2 linked regions of the Pontibacter akesuensis genome follow. The protein of the gene in region 1 interacts with the protein of each later gene in a pairwise test. Links are inferred from orthologs where the notes say so. Each region holds a gene or a part of one and is shown on either strand. Other genes may lie near its edges.

What was found. The genes of interacting proteins can lie anywhere in the genome.
Region 2: the proteins of ung (region 1) and A0W33_RS10185 interact in binary tests that used the Escherichia coli proteins (3 or more experiments, as listed by UniProt). The link is inferred for Pontibacter akesuensis from one-to-one orthologs.

Annotation. Positions count from the first base shown.
Region 1 is NZ_CP014766.1:4,665,458-4,670,953, reverse strand. The notes cover bases 20-2,931. They hold ung (uracil-DNA glycosylase), read left to right. Parts: upstream 20-1,100; coding sequence 1,101-1,763; downstream 1,764-2,931. Other genes in these bases: A0W33_RS19785 (hypothetical protein), read right to left, coding at 1,787-2,931; apaG (Co2+/Mg2+ efflux protein ApaG), read right to left, coding at 617-1,003; A0W33_RS19800 (O-methyltransferase), read right to left, coding at 20-485. In the rest of the region: more of A0W33_RS19800, read right to left, coding at 1-19; more of A0W33_RS19785, read right to left, coding at 2,932-3,286; A0W33_RS19780 (LolA-like protein), read right to left, coding at 3,748-4,515; arsC (arsenate reductase (glutaredoxin)), read left to right, coding at 4,647-4,994; lepB (signal peptidase I), read right to left, coding at 5,107-5,496. UniProt on the Escherichia coli protein: Excises uracil residues from the DNA which can arise as a result of misincorporation of dUMP residues by DNA polymerase or due to deamination of cytosine.
Region 2 is NZ_CP014766.1:2,395,359-2,399,571, forward strand. The notes cover bases 1-2,921. They hold A0W33_RS10185 (nucleoside-diphosphate kinase), read left to right. Parts: upstream 1-1,211; coding sequence 1,212-1,631; downstream 1,632-2,921. Other genes in these bases: A0W33_RS10180 (DHH family phosphoesterase), read right to left, coding at 1-989; A0W33_RS10190 (LysM peptidoglycan-binding domain-containing protein), read right to left, coding at 2,408-2,788. Also shown: A0W33_RS10195 (hypothetical protein), read left to right, coding at 2,982-3,392; A0W33_RS10200 (MFS transporter), read right to left, coding at 3,468-4,213. UniProt on the Escherichia coli protein: Major role in the synthesis of nucleoside triphosphates other than ATP. The ATP gamma phosphate is transferred to the NDP beta phosphate via a ping-pong mechanism, using a phosphorylated active-site intermediate.

The sequences.
Region 1 (5,496 bases):
ACCTGCTTTAATTGTTGTTGCAGCGTCTCATCCAGATTGCCCTCTATCACCTGAATGTTCTGCAGGCCGAGTTGCTGGAAATTTTTTTGCGCAGCACGGGTAATGTTGGGGCAGCCTTCGAACGAGTAAATATGCCCTTTTTTGCGTGCTTCGGCCAGGTAACTGGTGGTCAGGCCAAGGGAAGTTCCTAACTCAAAAATGATTTGCGGCTGAAAGTGGTTTACCAACCGGAAAAGCAGCTGGCCATACTTGGCTGGCTTGGCAGAGGTGCGGGCTATATCCTTTACCTTACGCGTTTTATGTTTGCTTATTTTGGAGCCGGCGCCGAAGTCCGTTACCTGCAGCTCGCGCTCGTCCTGCAGCAGTGCATCGCGCAGCGCTTCCACATGGTTATAAGCGGGGAAGTGGCCGGTATGGTGCAGCACGTTGTGGAACAGGTCAAAAACAAAAGGAGAGTGAACTCCATGCAGCTTAAAGGCACGCATCCGATACAAGAGGTAATCTACAGCTTGGCGCAGGGGAAACAATGGAAGAATAAATTGAGCTTCAGGAGAATTAAATAGTGCTGCTTAGCGGTTCAAACTTTCTAAAACAGCCATGGAAATGCATTGATAACTTAGTTCAGCTTGTAAGGCACCACTAGTGTGAATTCCGGGATGGTTACGTCGAATTTACGGCCATCTACCATGCGCTCCATTTTATAGGTGCCGCGCATTTTACCGATACCGGTTTTCAGGTTGCAGCCCGAAACGTACTCGTGGCTCTCGCCGGGCTCCAGGGTAGGCTGCTGGCCTACCACGCCTTCGCCTTCCACCTCGCGCATGGCGCCCGTGGAATCGTGGATGTACCAGTGGCGGCGCAGGAGCTTCACGGTAAACTCGCTGTTATTCTCAATCCTGATCTTATAGGCAAAAACAAAGTGCTGCTGCACCGGGCTGGAGTAGTCCGGCAAGTAATTGGTTGTGACTGTTACTTTAACACCTTCAGTTGTTTTTGTATCCATGTTACAAAATTTTTGTATACTGTAGAAACCCTGTCTGTGCAACAAATTGTGCTCGCAAGCGGTTTCTGAAATCTAACCCAACAAGCCTAACCTACGCATGAATGTAAAGATAGAAGAAAGCTGGCAAAATGTGTTACAAGATGAATTTGAAAAGCCATACTTCAAGGAGCTGGTTTCTTTTGTAAAAGACGAATACACCACGCAAAAGGTTTATCCGGCAGGCAATCAGATTTTTAACGCCTTCCAGATGTGTCCGTTTGATGAGGTGAAGGTGGTGATTCTGGGGCAGGACCCTTATCACGGGCCTAATCAGGCCAATGGGCTGGCCTTTTCGGTGAGCGACAAGGTACGGACACCGCCTTCGCTGCTCAACATTTTCAAAGAGATTAAAAGCGACCTCGGCAAAGACATGCCCGCCACCGGCAACCTGGAGCGGTGGGCACAGCAGGGGGTACTGCTGCTGAATGCCACCCTTACGGTTCGTGCAGGCAACGCAGGCTCCCATCAGAAGAAAGGCTGGGAGGAGTTTACGGACGCCGTGGTGCAGCAGGTAAACGAGTTAAAGGAGCATGTGGTGTTTATGCTTTGGGGTGCCTATGCCCAGAAAAAAGGTGCTTTTATTGATGAGCGCAAGCACCTGGTGTTAATAGCAGCGCACCCATCACCCTTTGCCGCCGATCGCGGATTTTTTGGTACAAAGCATTTCAGCAAAGCCAACAAGTACTTGCAGGAGCATGGCAAGGAACCGATTGAGTGGTAATCGGATGCTTATAACTTCAGGTGTTATTTTAAGGTTTTAAACTTCTGCTGCATTACCTGTTGCACTGGTATGTTCTTAATCTTGCTATCGAGCCAGGAGATGATGTCCAGGTAGAGGAATGGCCTACGATACATGGGGTTCTCCGAAATCAACAGCAGTTTTTCCTTCAGCTTAATAAAGGCACTCTTCAATTCAAACGGGCTGGTGTCTGGCAACTCGCGCAGAAACTCGAAGATAGCGACCTGCATCGGCTGCTGGTCGTTCATCTTGCCCAGAAAGTGAAAAACGGATTTTACCTGGTACTCCAGCAGCTCGTCTTTGCCCGCCTCATAGTGCGCAATAAGGTTTAGAATGCGGGCAAAACACTGTATATCCTCGCGCAGGTTCACATCTTTAAAATGGATGATCTTCTCCAAGTATAGTATCGTGCTGTTGTAGTCGCCGCTGCCGAAGTATAAACCGGCAATTTTATAGTAAAAGATGAGCTGCCGGTGCGGGTCGAGCTGTTGCTGAAACACGCGCAGGTTGCGCCGTATGTCCGGCACAATTTTCAAGCCTTCCGTAAAGCGCCCTTCCATATAATAGGCGTTAATCCTATTGGTGTAAATGTAGAGGAACAGCAGCATTTCGATGTTAGGGCTGCTCCGCCTGTTGTTGTCTGCGGCAAAGTCCTCCAGCTGCTGCAGCGCCTCCATAAACTTAGTATAGTAGGAGAGGCTGAAGAGCGCCAACAGCAGGTTGTGCAGCCCTTTGATATAAAGCATTGGCTGCTGCTCCTTCATGTGCGGCTCGGCCTCAAACAGGTCTACCCATTTCTGCGCATAGCGGTAACAGGCTTTAAAATCCTGCATAATGTAGTTGTACCACACGTGGGCCTGGTAGAAGGCAAGCTTTTCCGAGAAGCTCGCCTGTCTCAGGTCGAGGAGGGGGAGTTGCTGCCGGAAAAAGTCAGTGATAGAAGCACACTCCTCAGGGCTGCGCACATGGCCCATTTTAATGTAGAGTCCGTACAAGCGTAGCGCCAGGCTGGAGGCCTTGTGCAGGCGGGAAAGGTGTGCGATGTTATTGGTGGCCTCTTCCGACAGCTCCTCAGCACGCCCTTCCAGGCTTCGGGTAATGTACTGCGACTCGATGTGCTTCTCGAAATCAATGGCCGCAAGCTGTATGTGCGGGTAAGAAGCCTGCTGCGCTGCGGCCTTCACCTTTTCCAGCATTTTCAGGCTTTGCTGGTAAAGCCCCTTGTTATAGAGTACGCGGGCATAGTCGAGTTGCTCATGCAGCTGAATGTCGGTGTTCTGCTGGGCATGGAAAAGGCGCATACTAGCTAGCAACTGCTTGTACAAGTTTGCCTTCAGGTTGGCGAACTGCAGCTTCTTTATACTGGGCACCTGCCTGAGCACGCGCTCCTCGTCATAAGCTGACATTCCATCAAAGGCATCAAAAAGCTGTAGAAACTTAATGTCACCGTTAGAGCTCTGGCGAGTGGCAAAGAGCCGGAAATGCCGTTTTTCTGAACGGGTCAAAGACTTTATTAACTGAAATACAGCATCAGAAGAATTGTTTGACGTTGTAATAATTTTTTGCATATATGTCTGTAAATCAATGGTATACTTGTGGGTATACCTTGATTAGAAATTGTAGGACTATTGAAAATTACTTTTGTGCGCGGCGGACGCTTGTGTTACTTAGCAGAAGTTAAGGAGGTAGCACAGCTGAAACAAGCAATTGTTGTTTCTCGCTTCTTCGATAATTTAAGTTGCCAATACTTCTGCTCGGCACCATTTGGATAATGAGATGAAGCGGCAATAACTTACTTTGCTCTTATATACCTGCTAAGGTTGTTATATATAAAATGTTTTGATTAGTTTTTAATTCCAGATTAATAAAGCTGCATTCTGATAGAGTGCAGTTTTTTGCTTTTAGGGGCCTATTGTAATGAGGTGAAAAGAACCGGTTGCCATACTTCAGCACCCGCTCCGGGATTCTACCAACGCGTGTTTTTGAAGTTAGTGGGTTCGAACCAGGCATTATCTGCCGTGTCCGGGAAGCTTATGTTGTAGTATTCTTCGCGCATAGTAGTTTCGCCATTCGTCTTGAACACTATTTCAGTGGCTACCCAGTTGTTTTCCAGGAGTTTGTAGTTGTTCATTTCCACATCGCGCGTTATGCCGCCGTTATTGGTCACAATACGCAGCACGTACAGTCGCTCCGCATCAACCCAAAATTGACTGCTGCTGCTGTCTGCGGCGTTGGTAGTGCCCACCACAATAGCTTTGCGGCCCTTCCAGTCGGCTGTTGTTGTTTTGTTTAGGTCGAAGTTAAGTTGCTGCAGTTTTGCCACCGTAACCTCAGGCTTGTAGAAGTACACATCAAAGGATAGCAACACGAGCGGGTGAATCTGTGCTTTGGAGGCAGTCAGGTTATTATCAGTAAAGCTATACACCGAGTCTTGGGCAAAAATGACGCCTTTGCCACTCTCAAACCCATCAAAGCGGATGTGCAGCCGGCTTGGTTGGCTGTAAATCTCCTGCCAAACTTCCTCTTTTGTAACGGTGCCTTTGTCATAAAATATGGCACGTTGCTCAAATTTAAAATTAGGATACCATTTGCCTTGCCAGTGTTTGTGCATGGCTTTTACCAATGCTGCGCCACTTTTATACTTGGTTTTGGGCATACCTGCATAACTGAGGCAGGAGAAAAGCAACAGCGCGAGCAAAAGGCAGGCGCTTTGGGTAAAGGTGTGTTTTTCCATAGAGGTTGGTGGAGGTTTAAGTGGCTAAAATTATGAAAATTTTTGTTTACGCCTTGTAAAGATTCTTGTGTTAGGCCCGCTGCAGGTGTTATCTTCGTTTCTACAGCTTATCTTTCGTTTCATCAGATCATATTAAGATGCTCAAAATATACCATAATGCCCGATGCAGCAAGAGCCGCCAGACACTGGAACTCATTCAACAGGCAGGGCAAGACGTGGAGGTGGTGGATTACCTGAAAAACCCACCTACGGCAGAGGAGATCAACCGACTTTTGCAAAAGCTAGACATGAAACCCGGACAGCTCATACGCCAGGGCGAAGCTATTTTTAAGGAGAACTACAAAGGCAGGCAACTAACGGACCATGAGCTGATAGCTGCAATGGTCGCTCACCCGGTACTCATCGAGCGGCCGATAGTGGTGAAAGGAGACAAAGCCGTACTGGGCCGACCTCCTGAAAACGTGCAGCAGCTGCTTTAACAAGTATAAGTACCACTATTTTTTTTCTACCATACTGGCCTTAGCCACTTTCATTAAGCAGCAAAGCCAGGCATAACATGCCTGGCTTTGCTGCTTAATGAAAGTATGCCTACTACTTAATAGTGTTGAAGAGACGGCTCCAGCGGATTTTGTCAAACAGTCCGCCTTCCGGGTTAGTAGACATCCAGATCATCACGGCCTTACCAACTATATGATCTTCCGGTACAAAGCCCCAGTAGCGCGAGTCTAATGAATTGTGGCGGTTATCACCCATCATAAAGTAATAGTCTTGCTTGAACGTATATTGCGTTACCTCTTTGCCGTTAATGAACAATTTTCCGTCGCGTACCTCTGCGTTTTCGTTGCGCTCATACTTCAAGATCACGCGCTCGTAAAACGGCAGCGATTCGCCTGTGATATTCACGGTGGCTCCTTCCTGTGGGATATAGATGGGACCGTAGTTGTCCTTGTTCCACTTTAGTCTGCTTGGTATCTGCGGGAA
Region 2 (4,213 bases), 2.3 Mb from region 1 along the record:
TAAGCGGGCAGCAAGCTTTCGAATTTCGCTACCGTGGCTTCCAGCGAGTCCAGCGACATGCCGCCTGCTGCGTTCTTGTGGCCGCCGCCGTTAAAATGCTCCCGTGCAAACTCGTTTGCCGAGAAAGCACCAACCGAGCGAAACGACATTTTCACGGCTTCCCTGCGGTCGATGATAAGGGCGGCAAAAACAATGCCCTCGATTGACAGCGCATAGTTCACCAGTCCTTCCGTATCGCCTGTTTTGGAGTCGTACTTTTTCAGCTCGTCGGCTGTTATGGAGATGTAGGCGGTGTTATACTCGCGCAGCACCACCAGTTTATCCTTCAAGGCATAACCCAAAAAGCGCAGGCGCAGTTCAGAAGAGCTGTCGTAAATAAGGCGGTGAATGTCTGAAGTTCTCACCCCGATGTTCAGCAGGTCGGCAATGATAAGGTGCACGTTCTTAGAAGTGCTTGGGTGGCGGAACGATCCAGTGTCCGTCATAATGCCGGCGTAAAGGCTCTCGCCGATACCCGCGTCAATCATGTCGCCGTCGCCCATTGCCTTAATCAGGTCATACACGATCTCTGCCGTGGCAGCCGCGTCGGTGTTGGCAAAGTCCAGGTCGGCAAAGTCTTCGGGCTGCAGGTGGTGGTCTATCAGCACCTTAGTGCCTGGTGCCTGCCGGATATACTCGCCCATCTCGTTGATGCGCGAGAGATTGTTGAAATCAAGGCAAAAGATAACCTGGGCCTCGTTGATGATCCGCTGCACCAGGGCGTCGTTTTTCTCTGAGTATACCATCACATCGTCGTTGCCCTGCATCCAGTTCAGAAAAGAGGGATAATCAGACGGGGTGATTACCGTAACGTGGTGGCCTTTCTTTTTCAGGTAGCCCGCCAGGCCAAGCGACGAGCCCAGTGCATCGGCATCCGGTTTATGATGCGTGGTGATCATCACCTCTTTAGGCTCACTTAAAAGCTCTTTTAGAGCATTAATATTATGCATACTGAGTAGATAAATCCTCTGATTAATAAGGATATAAGGCGCGAATTTCTGAATAAAATACGTGTAAAGCAACAATAGCCCTATTTTGCTGCCGCCGTGCCGCCTACAATACAAATGTGGCACTTAACTAAACTATAACCTAAAAGTCTGCTAATATTCCCCGAAATGCGCTACTTTTGCCAACTTAAATAAGAAGTATAAACACTAAAGGTAAAAAGAAACATGGCCGGAAACATCACATTCACTATGATTAAACCTGATGCGGTTGCAGATAACCACATTGGCGGCATAACTAAGATGATCGAAGAAGGCGGCTTCCGCGTGGTAGCGATGAAAAAGACAAAGCTGACAGAGGAGCGTGCCGGAAAGTTTTATGAAGTGCACAAGGAGCGTCCGTTTTACGGCGACCTGGTAAAATATATGTCTTCTGGCCCTATCGTGGCTATGATCCTGGAGAAGGACAACGCCGTGGAGGATTTCCGCAAGCTAATCGGCGCGACGAACCCGGCCCAGGCTGAGGAAGGCACCATCCGTAAGAAGTACGCGAAGTCTATCGAGGCAAACGCTGTTCACGGCTCAGACTCTGATGAGAACGCACAGATTGAAGGCGACTTCTACTTCTCTGCCGACGAGCGTTTCTAAGCAGTATTGAAAGTATACTTATTGATTCAAAGCCTGCCAGACGCACTTCTGGCAGGCTTTTTTCATGCCAGTCATACTTGGAGGCGTCTCTAGTGCAAGCGCACGCTTGTATCTTCCGTGTAGCAGAACAAGATTGTAGTTGTTAGTCTCACGTTTCATACTGTCATAAGCATTCTAGTTCCCACGCCCCTCGGGGAGAGCACTAGGAAGAGGGGCTTCGGAAAGCTGTCGCGTTTATTCATTGATTTCGCTATTCATTCTAGCCGCTGTTTCCGCAACTTCAGCCAAGCTATCCTTTCTAGCCTCTGTTCATCCTCTAGTTCCCAAATACCTACTGTTTCACTTCTGGCTTTGGAGCGCTCACGGCTGGGGCAGGGGCCCTACAGGAGCGGGGCCTCGTCCTCGGGCATTGCGCTGTGCAATTGAAGCTGCTGGCACCGCATCAATTACAAGGCGCTCTTTTTCGAGGGCCCCTACCCCCACCCAAAGACTAAAATCAGTTCAGATGGCAAAAGCAGTTGCCATATACCTTTGTCCAAGTCCCCCTTTGAAGGGGTAGGGGGATGTTTTACGGTTGCTGATAATTCCGTTAAGATATCAGACCAAAAGCCTCACTCCCTCCCCTGTTTTTAGGGGAGGGCTGGGGAGGGGTAAATTCCGCTCCTAGGAGAAGCTAGGTGTGTATAACTTAATCCAGATTTAAGAAAGCGCCAGACACAAAGAAACGGCCAGCCCTTTTGAGGCTGGCCGTTCTGCTTTAAACACAAACAGTATCTTTAGTCGCGGGGAATAACCAGACGCTGGCCGGGGCGAATCAGGTCGGGGTTGTCGCCTATCTTGTCTTTGTTCGCCTCATAAATCCTTTTCCACGTATTGGCGTCGCCGTAGTGCTTCTTCGCAATTTTTGAAAGGGAGTCGCCACTCTGCACAGTGTAAATATCCTGGTTCGGGCCGGCAGTGGTTGTCTGCTGCTTATCGCTTTCGCTGTAAAAACCCTGCTCCGGATGGCCGGGGGACTTGGTTACCATATCGCCGCCCTTGCTGATGGGCTGCGTGCCCTTTGGAGTTTCTACGCGCTTGGAGGATTGTACATTGCTTGTTGGTTTTGATGCTTTCTCTTCCTTGCCCTTCTTATTGAAAAAATCTAACAGTCCCATACTAATTCTTTTTAAGTCTTAAGGTTTTCATAGCCGCGGCACGTCCATGTTGCCGCACAGTATAAGATACGCCGCAAGAGGCAGTTAGTTATACTGCCCTTGCGGCAACAGGAAAGTATGCCCTGCCGTAAAGGGACAGACGCAGCCGAAGTATGGCGGCGGGAAATTTGCATTCATCTGAAAGAAACAAACTATGAAAAGTATAAAGACATCAAACATGCTGTATTCCCTGTTGCTAAGCGTGCTGCTGCTAAGCTGCGGTGGTGATAAGGAGGAAGTAGGGGCAGAGACCCTCTTATCAGGCCCGGACAATAAAACCTGGGTAGCTAATGAAGAGCTAAATGCTGCAGGCGATGAGCAGGACCTGAGCAAGGAAGAGAAAGCGCAAACCATGCAGTTCTATGCCGATGGCCGCTTTGCCATGGGTGGCGGCGGTTCGCTGCAAACCGGTACCTGGCAGTTTGACCAGGCAGCAAAACGCCTGACGCTGCAGTTTGAGGGCCAGGACGTGACACAGAACTTTGAAGTGCAGAAGCTGGATGACGACGAACTCAACCTGCGTGGCGCGGATGGTACCGTGTTGGAACTGGAAGTGAAAAAATAACTTATTTACTGATTTGAAGTATAAATCAGTGGTTTCGATTTATAGCGGCAGTCTGCTTTGGCAGGCTGCCGTTTTTCATTTGGCGGTAAGCGGCCGCACGGTAAGCAAACCCAGCAGCGGGCCTACGGCAATCGGAACAAAAAGCCACGGCAGCGGGAGCACCGTAGCCAGGAAGCCTGTTAGCTGAATGCTTATGATGGTGATGGCAAAACCAATGGAGGTGACAACCGTGAGGGCCGTGCCCACTAACTCCGGAGGAGCCATGCGTGCCGTAAGCGCGGAGAACTGTGGCGAATCGCCGGCCACCACCACACCCCAAAATACCAGGAAGGGCAGGAGCAGCGAAGGTGCCTGAAACACCCAAACGCTAAGCACGCAGCACACCCCTGAAAGCAGCAACTGCGCAAACGCTACCCAGCCGCTGCCCCAGCGCTGCGAAAGATATCCGCCGCCGATACAGCCAACTGCCCCAGCGGCGATGACTGAAAAGGTCATAAGGGCTAACCGGCTCGGTTGCCAGCCCGGGAAAGCGAAGGCAAGTATAACCGGCACAAAAGCCCAAAACGTATAGAGTTCCCACATGTGCCCGAAGTACCCGAAAGCCGCCGCTCGAAACTCCCGCGCCTTGAAAACCCGTAGCATGTTGCCCACCTCAAACTTAGCGCCTTTTGACAAGTAAGGGCCGTCTGGCACGAGCAGGTACATCAGCACGCCGCCCACAGCGGCCAGTATACTTACTGCCAGCAAAGTAGTTTGCCAAGGAAGCGCCGCTCCCAAGCCGCGCAGCAAGTATGGAAAAGCCGTGCCTAGCACCAACGCAC